DNA from 4 places in the Geobacillus sp. Manikaran-105 genome. Region 4 is predicted to be linked to each of the others. Evidence: riboswitches for the same ligand, from Rfam matches in the RefSeq annotation. Region 4 holds a riboswitch; each other region holds the start of a gene.
What was found. Region 4 has a riboswitch for cobalamin ahead of CV945_RS12330 (ribonucleoside-diphosphate reductase subunit alpha). Riboswitches for the same ligand answer to the same signal wherever they lie in the genome.
Positions count from the first base shown of each region.

Region 1 (3,683 bases), on a different contig from region 4:
TTACTGATTTTTCCTTATAAGTACAGAGAAGGCGTGTTCTGAAATAGTCAAGTACAACTTTCGGTGAAGAGCCTAAATTTTGCTGTTTTTCTTTACATTTCCAATTTATTCTGATAAAATTGTATTAGATTAAAAAAGAGAAATCCCATACAAGAGCGTCTTCATTTTACAACGGATCAAGCGGAAATTCAAAAGCAATATACGGCGATCTTGTTCTTGGTATCAGCGCAACTGTCTGGCGGCTCTAAATGTATTGTAGCGCTGAAATCGTCATTTGTTAAAGCAAGGAAATGGGTCATAATCGCCATTCATATTCTTGGAAAGTTGTTTTGTTTTACTTCGGAACGAGCAGGGTATCAGTATGTCATTGGAAACTTATTCACTAGGGAGATGTTCCCTGAACGCTCTCGATATAACTGTTGTTGTCGGTTGCTCCGTTTTTCCGTTAAATAGAGTTTTTCTAATAGATCCGTCACCAACTAGCGAGGCACGGACAACATCATGCCTATGCTGTTGTGGAGATCTTGTCCCTCTTGCGCTGTGTCATCACGTGAGGCGTTAATGTTCAACTAGCACCACGGATTTTCCTTATTTTTTTCAAGATGGCAGTATAGATGGGGCAGCTGCTTTTTTTCTGCAGGAGAGGGCTAGGATCATTCCGCGATGTAGGAGGAGAGCTTGATGGATAAACACCAACAAGCCATTATCACCGTTTCAGCCTATATTACGAATGACACGGGAGAGGTTTTGCTTGTTAAAAGCTATGACCGCTCCGATACGTGGGAAATGCCGGGTGGACAAGTTGAACCAGGCGAGCCGCTCGATCGGGCCGTTCATCGTGAGGTGCATGAAGAGACTGGCGTTGACATCCGTCTCATTGGGGTCAGCGGCGTGTATTACAATGAAACTAAAAATATCATAAACATTGTATTTAAAGCGACATATGTGAAAGGAAACGTTTCTCCCCAGCCTGAGGAAATTCAAAAGGCGAAGTTTGTGTTGATCGATGAGTCGAATATTGATGAATATGTGACATGGCCGCATTTGAAATCGCGGGTGCTCGATGCGATGAAAAGGGGATGCTCTGTTCCTTATGAAGCATGGGTCATGAATCCGTCGCGATTATCTGCAAGAGTGGGAAGGTGAAGTGCTGTAAATTCATAGTTGTCAAATGCTAAACGCTGCATTATTATAAAAATGTCCATATCCCATAACTGAATCCATTCGCAGCAAGGCGCCGAAACGGCTTAATAGGGAATCCGGTGGGAATCCGGAGCTGTCCCCGCAACTGTCAATGCGGACGAAATGAAATCGCCACTGTACGGACAGATGGCTTGCGCTGTTTTCCGTACGGGAAGGCTTCAGAGTAGGATGAAGCATGAGCCAGTAGACCTGCCTTGCTTGCCGCAGTTTCCGAATCTTCGGGGGGTGAGACGTGGAAACAGTCGTACAGGGCATTGTTGTGCCCATTGGCGGTCTGTTTCGTGCTCATTCCCCGTTCGGACGGAATGGGCTTTTTTGTTGTACATACATCATCGAAGGGGGAATGACGGATGAAACGTTGGACATGGCCGGCGGTGGTGGCGGTGTTCTTCCTTTTGGCCGCCGTGCTCGTCGGCTGCGGCGGGGCGAATGGCAGCACCGAGCCTGCGAAAAAAGAAGAACCGAAAACGGAACAAGCGGCGTTTCCGGTGACGGTGAAAGACGGGCTTGGCGAGGATGTCACGATCAAAGCGGAACCGAAAAAGATCGTCTCGCTCATCCCGAGCAATACGGAAATCGCCTATGCGTTGGGGTTGGGCGATAAGATCGTCGGCGTCAGCGATTTTGACAATTATCCGGAAGACGTCAAAACGAAAACGAAAATCGGCGGCATGGAATTCAACGTCGAGAAAATCATTTCGCTCAAACCGGATCTCGTCTTGGCCCACGCGTCAAGCGCCCATAACTCGCGCGATGGCCTCAAGCAATTGAAAGACGCCGGCATCACCGTGCTTGTCGTCAATGACGCGAAGTCGTTCGACGATGTGTATGCGTCCATCGAATTGATCGGCAAAGCGACCGGGACGACAGACAAAGCGAAGCAAGTGATTGATGAGATGAAAGAGAAGCTTGCGAAAATCAAAGAAAAAGCGAAACAAATCCCGGCGGACAAACAGGCCAATGTCTGGATTGAAGTGTCGCCGCCGCCGCAAATTTATACGGCCGGCAAAGGGACGTTTATGGATGAGATGCTTCAAGTGATTTCGGCGAAAAACGTCGCCGGCAGCTTGGAAGGCTGGCCGATGGTGACGGAAGAAAAAGCCGTGGCCTATAAGCCGGATGTCATCATCACGACATACGGCGGAGCGAAGCAAGTGTTGGCGCGCGCCGCTTGGAAAGACGTGCCGGCGGTGAAAAACAAGCGGGTGTATGACGTCAACACCGACTTAGTAAGCCGACCGGGTCCGCGCCTTGTCGAAGGGGTCGAGGAACTTGCCAAAGCCATTTACCCGGATGTGTTCAAGTAAAATGTGGATGTATATATTGGCCGTTACCGCGGCCGTGTTATCGCTTCTCGTAGGGATATCGACAGGATCGCTGTCGATTCCCTTTTCTTCTATTGTCCGCATTTTGGCGGCTGAATGGTTCGGAGCGGCGCTGCCTCGCCACATTCCGGCTGATTGGGTGCCGATCGTGATGGCGATCCGCTTGCCGCGCGTCGTGCTTGCGTTTTTGGTCGGGGCGTCATTGGCGCTGGCCGGGGCCGCGTTTCAAGGGCTGTTAAAAAATGCGCTCGCCGATCCGTACACGCTCGGCGTCTCGTCCGGCGCGTCGGTCGGGGCGGTGCTCGTCATCTTTCTCGGCTGGCAATGGCCGTTCTTTGGCACGTTCACGCTGCCGGTCGTGAGCATCTTGTTTGGCATGGCGACGCTTGCCGCCGTTTTGGCGTTCACTCGCGCTGTGGAGCGGCGCATGTCGGTTGAGACGATCATTTTAGCCGGCATTATCTTCGGCGCGTTTTTCAGCGCGTTCATTTCGCTCATGATCGCGTTGACCGGGGAAGAATTGCGGCAAATCATCTCATGGCTGATGGGGAGCGTGGCGATGCGCGGCTGGAAATACAGCGGGCTGTTGCTGCCGTTTTTTCTCGTTGGGGCCGCAGTGCTCATCGCCAACAGCCGCGAGTTGAACGCGTTTGCCTTTGGCGAGGCGGCGGCGCTTCATGTCGGCGTTGATGTTACGCGCCGAAAAGTCATCATTTTGACGGCAGCGGCGCTGCTCACCGGCGCGGCGGTGTCGGTGTCAGGGACGATCGGCTTTGTCGGGCTTGTCGTTCCGCATATGGTTCGGCTTGTGTGCGGGCCGAACTACCGAGTGCTGTTGCCGCTGTCGCTCTTGTACGGCGGTGCGTTTCTTGTGCTTGCCGATGTGGCGGCGCGGACGATCATTGAACCGCGCGAACTGCCGATCGGCGTTATTACGTCGCTGATCGGCGCTCCGCTGTTTGCCGTCTTGTTTTTCCGAAAAACGAAACGAAAGATGGGATGACGATGCTCGAGGTGCGGGCCGTATCGCATCGATACGGGCAGCAACAAGTGCTTGATGGTGTGACGTTTGCCGTGGAAAAAGGCGAAATATTCGGCATCTTAGGGCCGAATGGCAGCGGGAAAACGACTTTGATCAAACTCATCAGCAAAGAG
Region 1 is NZ_PIJG01000025.1:36,157-39,839, reverse strand. It holds partial or broken gene CV945_RS17855 (IS982 family transposase) at 148-556, shown strand; gene CV945_RS09160 (NUDIX hydrolase) at 679-1,146, shown strand; cobalamin riboswitch at 1,216-1,414, shown strand; gene CV945_RS09155 (ABC transporter substrate-binding protein) at 1,554-2,510, shown strand; gene CV945_RS09150 (FecCD family ABC transporter permease) at 2,497-3,531, shown strand; gene CV945_RS09145 (adenosylcobinamide amidohydrolase) at 3,528-3,683, shown strand, end outside.
Region 1: another riboswitch for cobalamin. It lies ahead of CV945_RS09155 (ABC transporter substrate-binding protein); the one in region 4 lies ahead of CV945_RS12330 (ribonucleoside-diphosphate reductase subunit alpha).

Region 2 (3,683 bases), on a different contig from region 4:
TACTGTTTGTTTGTTCGTCGTATTGGATTAGCTTGTCGATTGTTGTGTTTCCTTTCATATATTCTGTCAGCATACGTATTTCATCTAATTTTTCATCGGCAAATGATAAAGCCCCAGCGAGCTCCGGCGGCAGTGAATGTTCGTGTTTTGTCGTGACAGGGACGTGCAGTAAGCTGCAAGACGGTTGAATGATCAGTTGTTCAGCAACGTTTGCTAGATGGTGAAGGAGCGTCGCTTTTTGGGCAAGCGAACTTTTCCATACATTGCGGCCATCTACAATCCCAGCAACTAATATTTTATCTTTCGGAAATCCATAGGTGTTTATGTTTTTCATGTTTTCGCCATTATCATGTACAAAGTCAAGCCCAATGCCTGCGACAGGTAAAGCAACGATTTCACGATAATGCGACACGCTATCAAAATATGTTTGTAAAATAAGGTTTATATTTGGTACACCGCGATGAAAAACTTCATATACATCACGAAATGCATCGACGATGTCATCGTCTATATCTTGGACGAGAATCGGTTCATCGATTTGGACGAATGACACGCCCGCTTCGCTTAGTTGTTTGAATAATTCTACATAAACAGGAACTAATCGTGCGAGATGTTTGCGCCACTCGTGTCGATCGTATTGCTTAGAAAGCAAAAGAAACGTAATCGGTCCAAGCAACACAGGTTTTGTTTCTAAATCGAATGTTTCTTTTACAAGGTTGTATTCTTTCAATAGGCGATTCTCCACTAATCTTGGCTTTGTTTGTCCAATTTCAGGCACGATGTAATGGTAATTTGTATTAAACCATTTCGTCATTTCAAGCGCATGTTGCCCATTTGTCCCGCGTGCCATCGCAAAATATTGCTCAAGTGTATCGTCTATTTGTTGAAATTGCTCTGGAATATATCCAAACATGAATGCTGTATCTAATACGTGATCGTATAAAGAAAAATCTCCAATTGGAATGAGATCGATTCCTTTCTCCATCTGTTTACGAATCGAATCAAGTCGAATCGCTTCCATCATTTTGGTGCATTGTTCTTTGGTGATCTGCCCATTCCAAAACGATTCTAACGTCTTTTTCCATTCTCTTTTCTCCCCAATGCGTGGATACCCTACATTTGAACTGCGGATGAACATGTGGAAGCACCTCCAGTTATTTGATCCCAATCAAGCAAAAAACCCTCTTCCAACGGAAGGAGGGTATAACTAGCTTGTATTGAGATACGTGAAGTGCCTCAATATCATATGTCCTCACTCCTCCCTATGACGCGTAGGTCGAAAGTGCATACAACAGGCAGGTCTCCTGACTTAGCTTCATCGCTGTTTATCTCCTTCCCATTTCAAATGAAACAGTGGATTGTGATAAACAGCTCTGCATCACAGTGGCGCGACCGTGTTGGATTTTCACCAAACTTCCCTTTTAAGGTTCACCGCATGTGTGAACCACCTGTTGCGTGAACTGATTATTTGGTTGTATAAAATTTAGAATAAAAGAATTTTTTGTTTTTTTCAACCTAAATGTTTTTGTGAAGGGGTTTTAAGAGGTATAACGGCATAGTAAGCAGGGATATTTTTTGAGTTAATATTAGTATTTTATGTAAAAATATGTTTTTGTGAAAATGCAGGACTGACGTGTGATTTTCATCCCCGGGTGGAGGGCAAAGTGCGCTGCCCATGGAATTTTTCTGCGAAAACAAAACACCGTTTCTTGTACATTCTTTCAGAAAGCCTTTTCCCTCTTTTCTGAAGAGTGTGCTAAATTTTTTGTGAATTGTTTCGGAGGCTCTTCACCAAAAGTTGTACATGATTTTTTCTGAACATACCCCATTTACGCTTGTAAGGGAAAATCAACAAATCAGTGATTTTTTCAAATCTTTGTGCAGGAAGCTGTATTGCTTGTCAAGTACATGTTGTGGTGAAGAGCCGTTTCGGGCGGAAATTTCCATTTGTTTCAAAGATGGGGAGGAAATTTGATCAAGTTTCACGACTTTGTCATTGACATTCAAATGTATATGGATGGTGGGAAAGACGAGGAGGAGATCCAGATGGATAAGTCGATGAGACACGACATCGCACTGTTTCGGTACAGGATGATCGCTCCGTTGGTGAATGGGCACCTCGACCTGCCTTCCGTTTTGCCTATTCGATCGAGCTTGGCTCTGTTCCCATGTCTTGATCCGACAGCTACTCTTGGCAACACCGGACGCATCCCAGCGTCGACTCGGTTCGGCCTGCTCTTGCTTTGGTTCATTTCCTCTGTGGCAACGGAAAAAATCGCCCTTATTCATTACAGAAATCTTGTGCTCCTCTCCCCCTTAAAGGAGTGGGAGGAAGTGCAATATGGTATAATTTTCTTGACGATTGGAATGCACCAAGCCTGTTCCGTCCGTCTCTATCCGACAAAAGAACAGGAACCGTATATCCGGTGCATCATAGGATGTTGCCGATTTGTGTACAATCATTTTCTCACTCGCTGGACAGAAGGCCGCCTTGAAGGCATATGTTTGTGTGCACGAATGGTCCACGTTGAAAGAATAGTTCCTCCGGTTTTGGAAAGATGAAAGTAAACCATAAAAATCATGCACGCGAGGTAGTGGACAGGCGTCATGATGAAAAGGGGTGGGTAAAGATGGAACATCACTCTTCGTCCCATGTTCCGCGCATAAAAGTGCTCATCGCCGATGACAATCCTTTTGTCCGCGAAGGGCTGCGGATCATCTTAAGCACGTATGACGAGTTTGATGTCGCCGCGACTGTAGGCGATGGGAAAGAGGCAGTGGACTATTGTCGACATCATGAAGTTGATGTCGCGTTATTGGATGTGCGCATGCCGAACATGAATGGAGTGGAAGCGACAAAGCTTCTATGCGAGCAGACGAAGACAAAGCCGCTCATCTTGACGACGTTTGATGATGATGAATACATTCTAGACGCCATTCAATACGGTGCAAAAGGATATTTTTTAAAAAATACGGACCCGGAACGAATCCGCGAAGCGATCAAAGCGGTGTATCACGGCCAAGTGGTGATGCAGGAGATGGTGATGGACAAAATTAAGTCCAACTTAAAAGAAGAAGCAGAAGCAGCCCCGAAAATCGATAAAAGCCTGTTTACGGAACGAGAGTTGGACATTATGGCGCTCATTGCGAAGGGGCTTTCGAATAAAGAGATTGCCAAACAGCTCTTTCTCTCCGAGGGAACGGTGGCCAATTACATCACCTCGATTTTGGACAAAACCGGACTGCAACATCGAACGCAAATTGCTGTTTATTACTTGACGGGAAAAATCGGCTGAGGGGACGTTATGGAATCGCTGCTGATCATTTACAAGCTGATTGTATGGGGCTATGCGGCATTCGATTACATTTCATCGAAACAGCAAACGGGAGCGGGCTTTGTTCTCGTCTCTCTGATCTATTTTTGTCTTCAGCTGTTTGCCCTGATCGTTCGGCATATGAGGTGGAAAAAGGGAGCGGCGTTTGGTTCCGTTGTTCTTCTCGTTCTAGCCGCCGTCTTTGTGGAGCCGTTATGGGCGTTGTTGCTGCCTCTCAATGGGTATGAGCTGGCCTCCGTGTATATCCACCGAGTTTGGGGGATCGGGGCGGTGTTGTTGACGCCGATGATTGGGCTTCGTCCGTTGGAGGCGAAATTATACGGTTTGGTGGCCTTGTTCAGTCTTGCG
Region 2 is NZ_PIJG01000007.1:34,009-37,691, forward strand. It holds gene metE (5-methyltetrahydropteroyltriglutamate--homocysteine S-methyltransferase) at 1-1,138, opposite strand, end outside; cobalamin riboswitch at 1,278-1,467, opposite strand; partial or broken gene CV945_RS17445 (helix-turn-helix domain-containing protein) at 2,047-2,124, shown strand; gene CV945_RS17450 (helix-turn-helix domain-containing protein) at 2,368-2,562, shown strand; gene CV945_RS03695 (response regulator) at 2,631-3,296, shown strand; gene CV945_RS03700 (sensor histidine kinase) at 3,306-3,683, shown strand, end outside.
Region 2: another riboswitch for cobalamin. It lies ahead of metE (5-methyltetrahydropteroyltriglutamate--homocysteine S-methyltransferase); the one in region 4 lies ahead of CV945_RS12330 (ribonucleoside-diphosphate reductase subunit alpha).

Region 3 (3,683 bases), on a different contig from region 4:
AGTTGATACACTCCGTACGCGACGAACGGGCCGACGATCGCCATTGACATCGCATTGGCCCCAAGCGTCGTCACTCCTCCGTGGGCAAGAAGCAGCGCTTGAAAGAGAAGAACGACTGTGCCGATCACCACCATCACCCATGGTCCAAACAAAACCGAGCCGAAGCCGATCCCGGTCGGATGCGAGCTGCTGCCGGTGACGGATGGAATTTTCAACGCCGACAATACAAATGTAAACGCGCCAGCTAACGCCATCAGAAGCTTATGTTCGGGGTGCTGCTTCGAAGCATGAACAAGCCTGCGCAGCCCAAACAAGAAAAACGGCAAAAACAGGATCCACCAAAACAGCGCCCATTTGACAGGCAAAAAACCTTCCATAATATGCATGGCATTTACTTCGTTTTCATTGGTGAGCCAAAAATATACAACGAATAAAGCCATCATCCCGCTCCATCGAACGGTTCTTTTCATTTATCTGCTTGCTCCTTTCTCGATATGCTCGTTTTTTCGTTTTCCACTTGCCGCCTCACGCTCGCCGATCGGCGTCAACACCAATTCCCCTTCATACTCATACGTCGCCCACTCCCGCAGCGGAACACCCTCACCCAAATGGACGCGCGCGACTTCTTTCGCCTTCTCTGGCGTCATCTGCCGGTACCAGACGCCGTCCGGGTAGACGATCATCACGCATGCGTCTTGGCAACGACCGTTGCAGCGCGTCCTTGTTGTATGGACAGCGTCGTCAAGCCCAAGGCGGGCGATTTCCTCGCGCACCGCGGTTGTCACGTCATCTCCGCCATGGCGGAGGCACGTCCCTCCGTTGCAAATGAGCACATGATGCTTCATTCCCCGCAAATCCCATGTCGCCACCGAATCCCCCCTTTTTGGCTAGAATGATAGAATTTAGACGCAGACAGACGGGCAGGTTTTCGACAAAAGAAAAAGCACCTCTACAGCAGAGGTGCAGAAAAATGTATACGAAAGCCGTAAACGGCCCAAACAGGGCCCCTAAAGCCGTCATTCTCCCGCACGTCTGCCTATAGTCCCGTAGGCATCCGTCCGATCCAAACAAGGCAGGTCTCCTGACTTAGGATCATCGCTTGGCGGCGTCTTCCCGAAGCATCCTTCAGTGACTTGTTGCCGCAAAGCTCCCCATCACAGTGGCGGGCACCGTGCCGGATTTTCACCGAGCTTCCCTTTTCACCCAAGCCCTAAGCGGGCTAGGCACCTTGTTTGTCTTACCGCCATATATGCGCTGTCATGGAACAAGCATCCGTTTTCATCGTAGTACAACCAATGCGTTGCCGTCAACCGTTTTTTGCCGACAAATCTTTGTTGGCGACGACAACGCCGTCCGCATCAGCGTACACGTACGCCCCTGGCTCCCAGCGGACGCCGCCAAACTCGAGCGCAACGTCGCGGGCGCCTTTTCCTTCTTTTTGGCATTTCGAGCGGGCGTTCCATTTCAACCAGAACGATACATCTCCAACTTGTCCAGGTCTAAGACAAATCCAGCGCCCAGCAATATATCCAATCCTAACAAACCGTTAATCCCCTCATAGTCCATCCCGCTAAAATCAATTTCATACTCTCTTAGCTGGAAAGAATCTAGCTGAATACAGTCTAATTTTTTTGTAAACGCGTACTCTTTCCCACCGATTCCGTAATAAGCCACAATACGATCGCCCGGCTCTACCCGCAAATGAATATCTTCTACTGCATTTTGAGAAATCACTGTTTTCGCCGCACCAGTATCAATCACCATATTATGAATCAACTTAGACCTTCCTTGATAAACGATTTCGATCGATGCAAACAGCAAGCCTTCACGATATTCAATCTGCATAATGAAATTTCCCTCTCAGGCCAATCGCTCCCCGAACTTTTAAAACAATCTCCTTGTGGCTAGTATGATAAACAAGCTGATTCCCTTTCGATTGCAGCAACTCACGAGTTGCATCCTTGTCCGAAACCGTTCCGATAACAGCCACCTCTTCAATGATTTCTTGATCTCCCTCTAAATGGGACTTTAATACTTGTAATTTCACAAATTGATTTGGATACAATGAACGCACTTCCTGCCATTCCATCTCCATCGCCTCAACCTGTTCGTTGTATTGAACGAGACTCGACCGCAGCCGTCAACCATTTTTCGCCAACAAATCTTTGTTGGCGACGACAACGCCGTCCGCATCAGCGTACACGTACGCCCCTGGCTCCCAGCGGACGCCGCCAAACTCGAGCGCAACGTCGCGTGAGCCTTTTCCCTCTTTTTTGCTTTTCACCGGGCATGTGCCGATCGCCATCACGCCAATCGGCATGGCGCCAATTTCCGCTGAATCGCGGATGCAGCCGTGGATGATGACGCCAGCAAGCCCCCTCTCGCAAGCGATTTGCGCCAGCCGGTCGCCTAATAGCGCGACGCGGCGCGAGCCTTTTCCATCGACCACGAGCACCGTCCCCGGCGGCACCGTCTCCAGCGCTTCTCGGACAAGGACGTTGTCTTCAAACACATCGACCGTCGCGATCGGCCCGGAAAACATCCGTTTTCCGCCGTACGATTGGAACGGCAACTCGCATACTTGCAACTCGTCTAAAAATTGATCGCATAAATCGGCTGTTTTCATTGTCGCTCTCCCCTTTCATGTTTTGCATTCGCCGTCATTCGCCAAAATCCTTCTGCCTCAGCAGTTTTTTGTCGACGATCTTTCATTCGAACGACTGACACGAACGCGGCGATGTGAACCAAACCATTGTGTGGCCGTCAATCGCTTCGATGTATTCCACCGATCGCATTGAAACCATAAAAAACGGCCCCGCGCCGATATATAGCGGAGACCGTTTTCACCGGCTCAAAGCCCCTCCGGTTTGACCAGACGTTCAGCTGGGCTAGCTGGATTCGAACCAGCGCATCACGGAGTCAAAGTCCGTTGCCTTACCGCTTGGCTATAGCCCAACGTTTTGTTGTCGTTTACAGTATGCGGCATGATAACGCACTTTATGCATCAAACTGAATATCCCTTTGCTTGATGTGCGACACTATCGGTACAAGCATCCTTTTCCCACTATATCACCTCGTTTTTCCCTCGCACTTGTTTTCCCGATATGATATACTGAAAGGGGAGAGATGTATATGCGCCGGATCACGGTTTTTCGCTCCTATCTTTGCGCATTGTTTTTGTTATCGTTGCCGATCGTCTTAGCGGCCGCGGCTGCCTGGCAGCCACCCAGCCAGCCGAAAACCGCCGTCATCGCCCACCGCGGCGCGTCCGGACACGCGCCGGAGCATACGCTCTCATCCTACCGCCTCGCCGCCCTCATGAATGCCGATTATATCGAAGTCGATGTGCGCGCAACGAAAGACGGGAAGCTCGTTGCCCTGCATGATGCGACGCTCGCCCGGACGACAAATGCCGAAACGGTTTACCCGCACCGGTCGCCATGGCGGGTCAGCGATTTTTCATTGCGTGAGCTCAAAAAATTGGATGCCGGGTCGTGGTTTCATCCACGCTTTGCCGGCGAGCGCATCCCGACGCTTGATGAGGTGATTCAGATGCTGAAAGCGGAGCGTGTGGAAGCCCCGTTGTACATCGAAACGAAACAGCCCGGCATCGAACGGGCGGTCGTCCATCTATTGAAAAAACACGGTTTCCTGCAACAGCGCCGCGTCATGTTTCAATCGTT
Region 3 is NZ_PIJG01000009.1:22,268-25,950, reverse strand. It holds gene CV945_RS04355 (energy-coupling factor ABC transporter permease) at 1-470, opposite strand, end outside; gene CV945_RS04350 ((2Fe-2S) ferredoxin domain-containing protein) at 471-869, opposite strand; cobalamin riboswitch at 1,055-1,246, opposite strand; partial or broken gene CV945_RS04345 (RraA family protein) at 1,307-1,447, opposite strand; gene CV945_RS04340 (retropepsin-like aspartic protease) at 1,465-1,845, opposite strand; gene CV945_RS04335 (hypothetical protein) at 1,835-2,089, opposite strand; gene rraA (ribonuclease E activity regulator RraA) at 2,141-2,626, opposite strand; tRNA gene CV945_RS04325 (tRNA-Gln) at 2,884-2,955, opposite strand; gene CV945_RS04320 (glycerophosphodiester phosphodiesterase family protein) at 3,133-3,683, shown strand, end outside.
Region 3: another riboswitch for cobalamin. It lies ahead of CV945_RS04350 ((2Fe-2S) ferredoxin domain-containing protein); the one in region 4 lies ahead of CV945_RS12330 (ribonucleoside-diphosphate reductase subunit alpha).

Region 4 (3,683 bases):
GGGTTTTGCCGGTTCACTTCATCGCGGTAAAACATAAACGGCGTCCCCGACTCGAGCTGGCTGCGCATAATGCTTTTCATCACGTCGATCGCCGGCACTTTTTCTTTCGACAGTCTTGGTTCGTTGACACATTGCCAGTATTTCTCCCGAAAGCTGCCGCACCCTTTTTCCTCATCATAAAAATCTTCCAAGCTAAACCCCATCACCTTCCGCACTTCATGCGGATCAAACAAATACCAGTCGCCGCGCTGTTCGACTTGCTCCATGAACAAATCAGGGATGCAAACGCCGGTGAACAAATCATGCGTCCGCAGCCGTTCGTCACCGTTGTTGAGCCGCGCATCGAGAAACGCAAAAATGTCTTTATGCCATACATCCAAATAGACGGAAATGGCCCCTTTTCGCTGTCCTAACTGATCGACGCTCACCGCTGTATTGTTCAACTGCTTCATCCACGGGATGACGCCGGAGGAGACCCCTTTGAATCCTTTGATGTCGCTGCCGCGCGAACGGATTTTGCCTAAATAGACGCCGATGCCGCCGCCCGATTTCGACAAATTGGCGATGTCGGTGTTGCTGTCATAAATCCCTTGCAAGCTGTCATCGACCGTGTCGACAAAGCAGCTCGACAGCTGGCCGTATGACTTTCCGGCATTGGCAAGCGTCGGCGTCGCCACGGTCATGTATAAGTTGCTTAACGCCCAATACGCTTCCTTCACGAGCTCAAGGCGCCGCTTGGGTGGTTCATTCACCATTAGCGTCATGGCGATGACCAAAAACCGCTCCTGCGGCAATTCATACAGCCGCCGCTCATAATCGCGGGCCAAATACCGATCAGCGAGCGTGCGCAGCCCAATGTACGTAAACAGCTTGTCCTTCTCCGGATCAAGAAACGCGCCGATGGCGTCGACTTCTTCTTTCGTATAACGCTCAAGCAAGAACGGGCTGTACACCCCTTGTTCCGTCAGCGCAACAAGCAGCGAGTAGAAATCGCCATACCGCTCGCGCTCGTCATACCCGCGCTGCCGTGCCGCCTCGCGGTACAGTTGCTGCAAATACAGCCGGGCGCACACAAATGTCCAGTCCGGCTCATCTTCATCAATGTAAGAAAGTCCTTCCAAAATAGCCGTTTGGTGCAGCTGTTCTACCGTGACGGACTCCTTTCGACTGAGAAGCTGCCAAACACGCTCGACGTATTCATCAAGCGACAGACGGCCGAATCCAGCGGCGGCTTGCCCAATCAGCGACGCAAACTCTTCACGTGAAAAAGAAACCGGCTTCCCTTGGTCATCGATGATGATCATTTTCGTCAATGCGGTCATTCGTTTCCCCACTCCTTCAATAAAAAATCCGCTCGGGCAGGCGAGCGGATGAAACGACAGACGGAAAAAAGGCATACGAAACCCTTTTTCTTTTCCCCTATCGTTTCATCTTCTCACACCCCGAAGAACATGAAACGTTCCAAGCAAGGCAGGTCTCCTGACTCGTGCATCGTCCTACTTTGGGGCCTTCCCAGCGGCGCGCCGAATGGCTCTTGCCACCAGTGGCCATCCCATTTCGTCCGCACATACAGTTGCGGGGGCAGTTCCGGATTCACACCGGATTCCCTATTAAGTCCTGATGGACACCATTGCTTGGCAGAACGATATGTAGTTGTACAACAAGACTTCAAAACCAATATATAGTATTTAGCATCCTGATGGAACAAGCATATACCAAAACCGGGAAAATTGCAAGAGCAGTTGAATGGAATTTTCCTTTCTCTGCTACGCCTCCAAAACAGACGCTGGCCGCTTCTCGTTTTGTACGGATTGAGCAAAATCGTACTTCTTTTCCACATAGACTTGATGCCAAACCATAAACGCCAAGACCGTCCACAGCTTGCGGCTATGATCCGCCTTGTGGCGGGCATGTTCATCCAGCAGCCGATAGAGCACGTCCTTATGGAACAGATGATCAGTTTCGCTTTCGTTGATGAGCTGTCTCGCCCAGTCATACATTTCGTTTTTCAGCCAGTGGCGAATCGGCACGGGGAACCCTAATTTTTTCCGGTTTAACACATGATCCGGCACGATGCCTTCGGCGGCTTTACGTAAAATATATTTCGTCGTACCGTTGGCTATCTTCATATCAGGGGCGATTTGCCTAGCAACCTCAAATACCTTTTTGTCTAAAAAGGGAACGCGCAGCTCAAGCGAATGGGCCATCGTCATTTTGTCCGCTTTGACTAAAATATCGCCCCTTAGCCATGTATGAAGATCAATATACTGCATCCGGTTGACGGGCGGGTCATGAAGCGTTTCGCGGTAAAACGGAGCCGTCACCGCCGTATATTCGCACCCTCCTCGGTACGTTTTGAGCAGCGCCGCTTTTTCCTTTTCGCTATAGATTTTCGCATTGCCGACATACCGCTCTTCAAGCGGCGTCGTGCCGCGCTCCAAAAAGCTTTTTCCTTTCATCCCGTCCGGAAGCAGCTTCGCGATCATCCGCAACACCGCTTTTACGATGTTTGGCATACGCACAAACAGCCGCAGCGACTCTGGTTCGCGGTAAATGTTGTAACCGCCGAACAGCTCGTCCGCCCCTTCGCCAGAAAGCACAACCGTGACATGCTTTCTCGCCTCACGAGCGACAAAATAAAGCGGCACCGCCGCAGGATCGGCAAGCGGATCGTCCATATGCCACATAATTTTCGGCAGCTCTTCCATATACTCCTGCGGCGAAATGACATAGCTGATATTGTCCACCCCAAGCTTCTCCGCCGTTTCTTTTGCGACATCGATTTCACTGAACCCTTCCCGCTCAAACCCGACGGAAAAGGTCTTCAGGTGCGGATGGAATTGTTTCGCGATGGCGACGATGAACGATGAATCAATGCCTCCCGACAAAAACGCACCGACCGGCACATCGCTGCGCATATGGACGCTGACCGAATCAAACAGCGCATCGCGGATTTGCTTGACAAGCTCCTCTTCCGATTGGCGAATGGGGTCGAAGGATACCTTCCAATAACGATGAATCGTGAGCGGTTTTCCGACTTGTTTCTTGAGATAATGCCCCGGCTCCAGCTTGTAAATGCCGGCCGACATCGTCAGCGGCTCAGGGACATATTGGAATGTTAAATAATGCTGCAGGGAATCGCCGTTTAGCGACTCCTGTCCCAGAGCGAGCAAGATGCTTTTCTTTTCCGAAGCGAAAAACGTGCGGTCTCCTTGCTCCGCATAAAAAAACGGCTTAATGCCGAACGGATCGCGCGCCGCAAACACCGTTTTCTCTTGCTTGTCCCAAATGACAAACGCAAACATCCCGCGCAGCTTTTCGACCGCTTTTTCTTTTTCCGCGCTGTAAAGGGCAACAATCACCTCGGTATCCGAATGCGTCGCAAACGAATATCCTTTCGCCGCCAGCTCTTCCCGCAATTCAAGATAGTTGTAAATTTCCCCGTTAAAAATGATCCAATATCGATCGTTTTCATAAGACAGCGGCTGATGCCCCGCCTCCAGATCGATGATGCTCAAACGCCGAAAACCAAAACTCACGTAGTCATCAAAAAAATACCCCTCATCGTCGGGGCCGCGATGGGTAATCAGGCGGTTCATCTCCATCAACGTTGTTTTCCATGTTTGCTCAATCGCTCTCGGGCGATCATGAATACAGCCAATAAAACCGCACATGGCGATGAT
Region 4 is NZ_PIJG01000041.1:15,256-18,938, forward strand. It holds gene CV945_RS12330 (ribonucleoside-diphosphate reductase subunit alpha) at 1-1,397, opposite strand, end outside; cobalamin riboswitch at 1,453-1,648, opposite strand; gene asnB (asparagine synthase (glutamine-hydrolyzing)) at 1,767-3,674, opposite strand.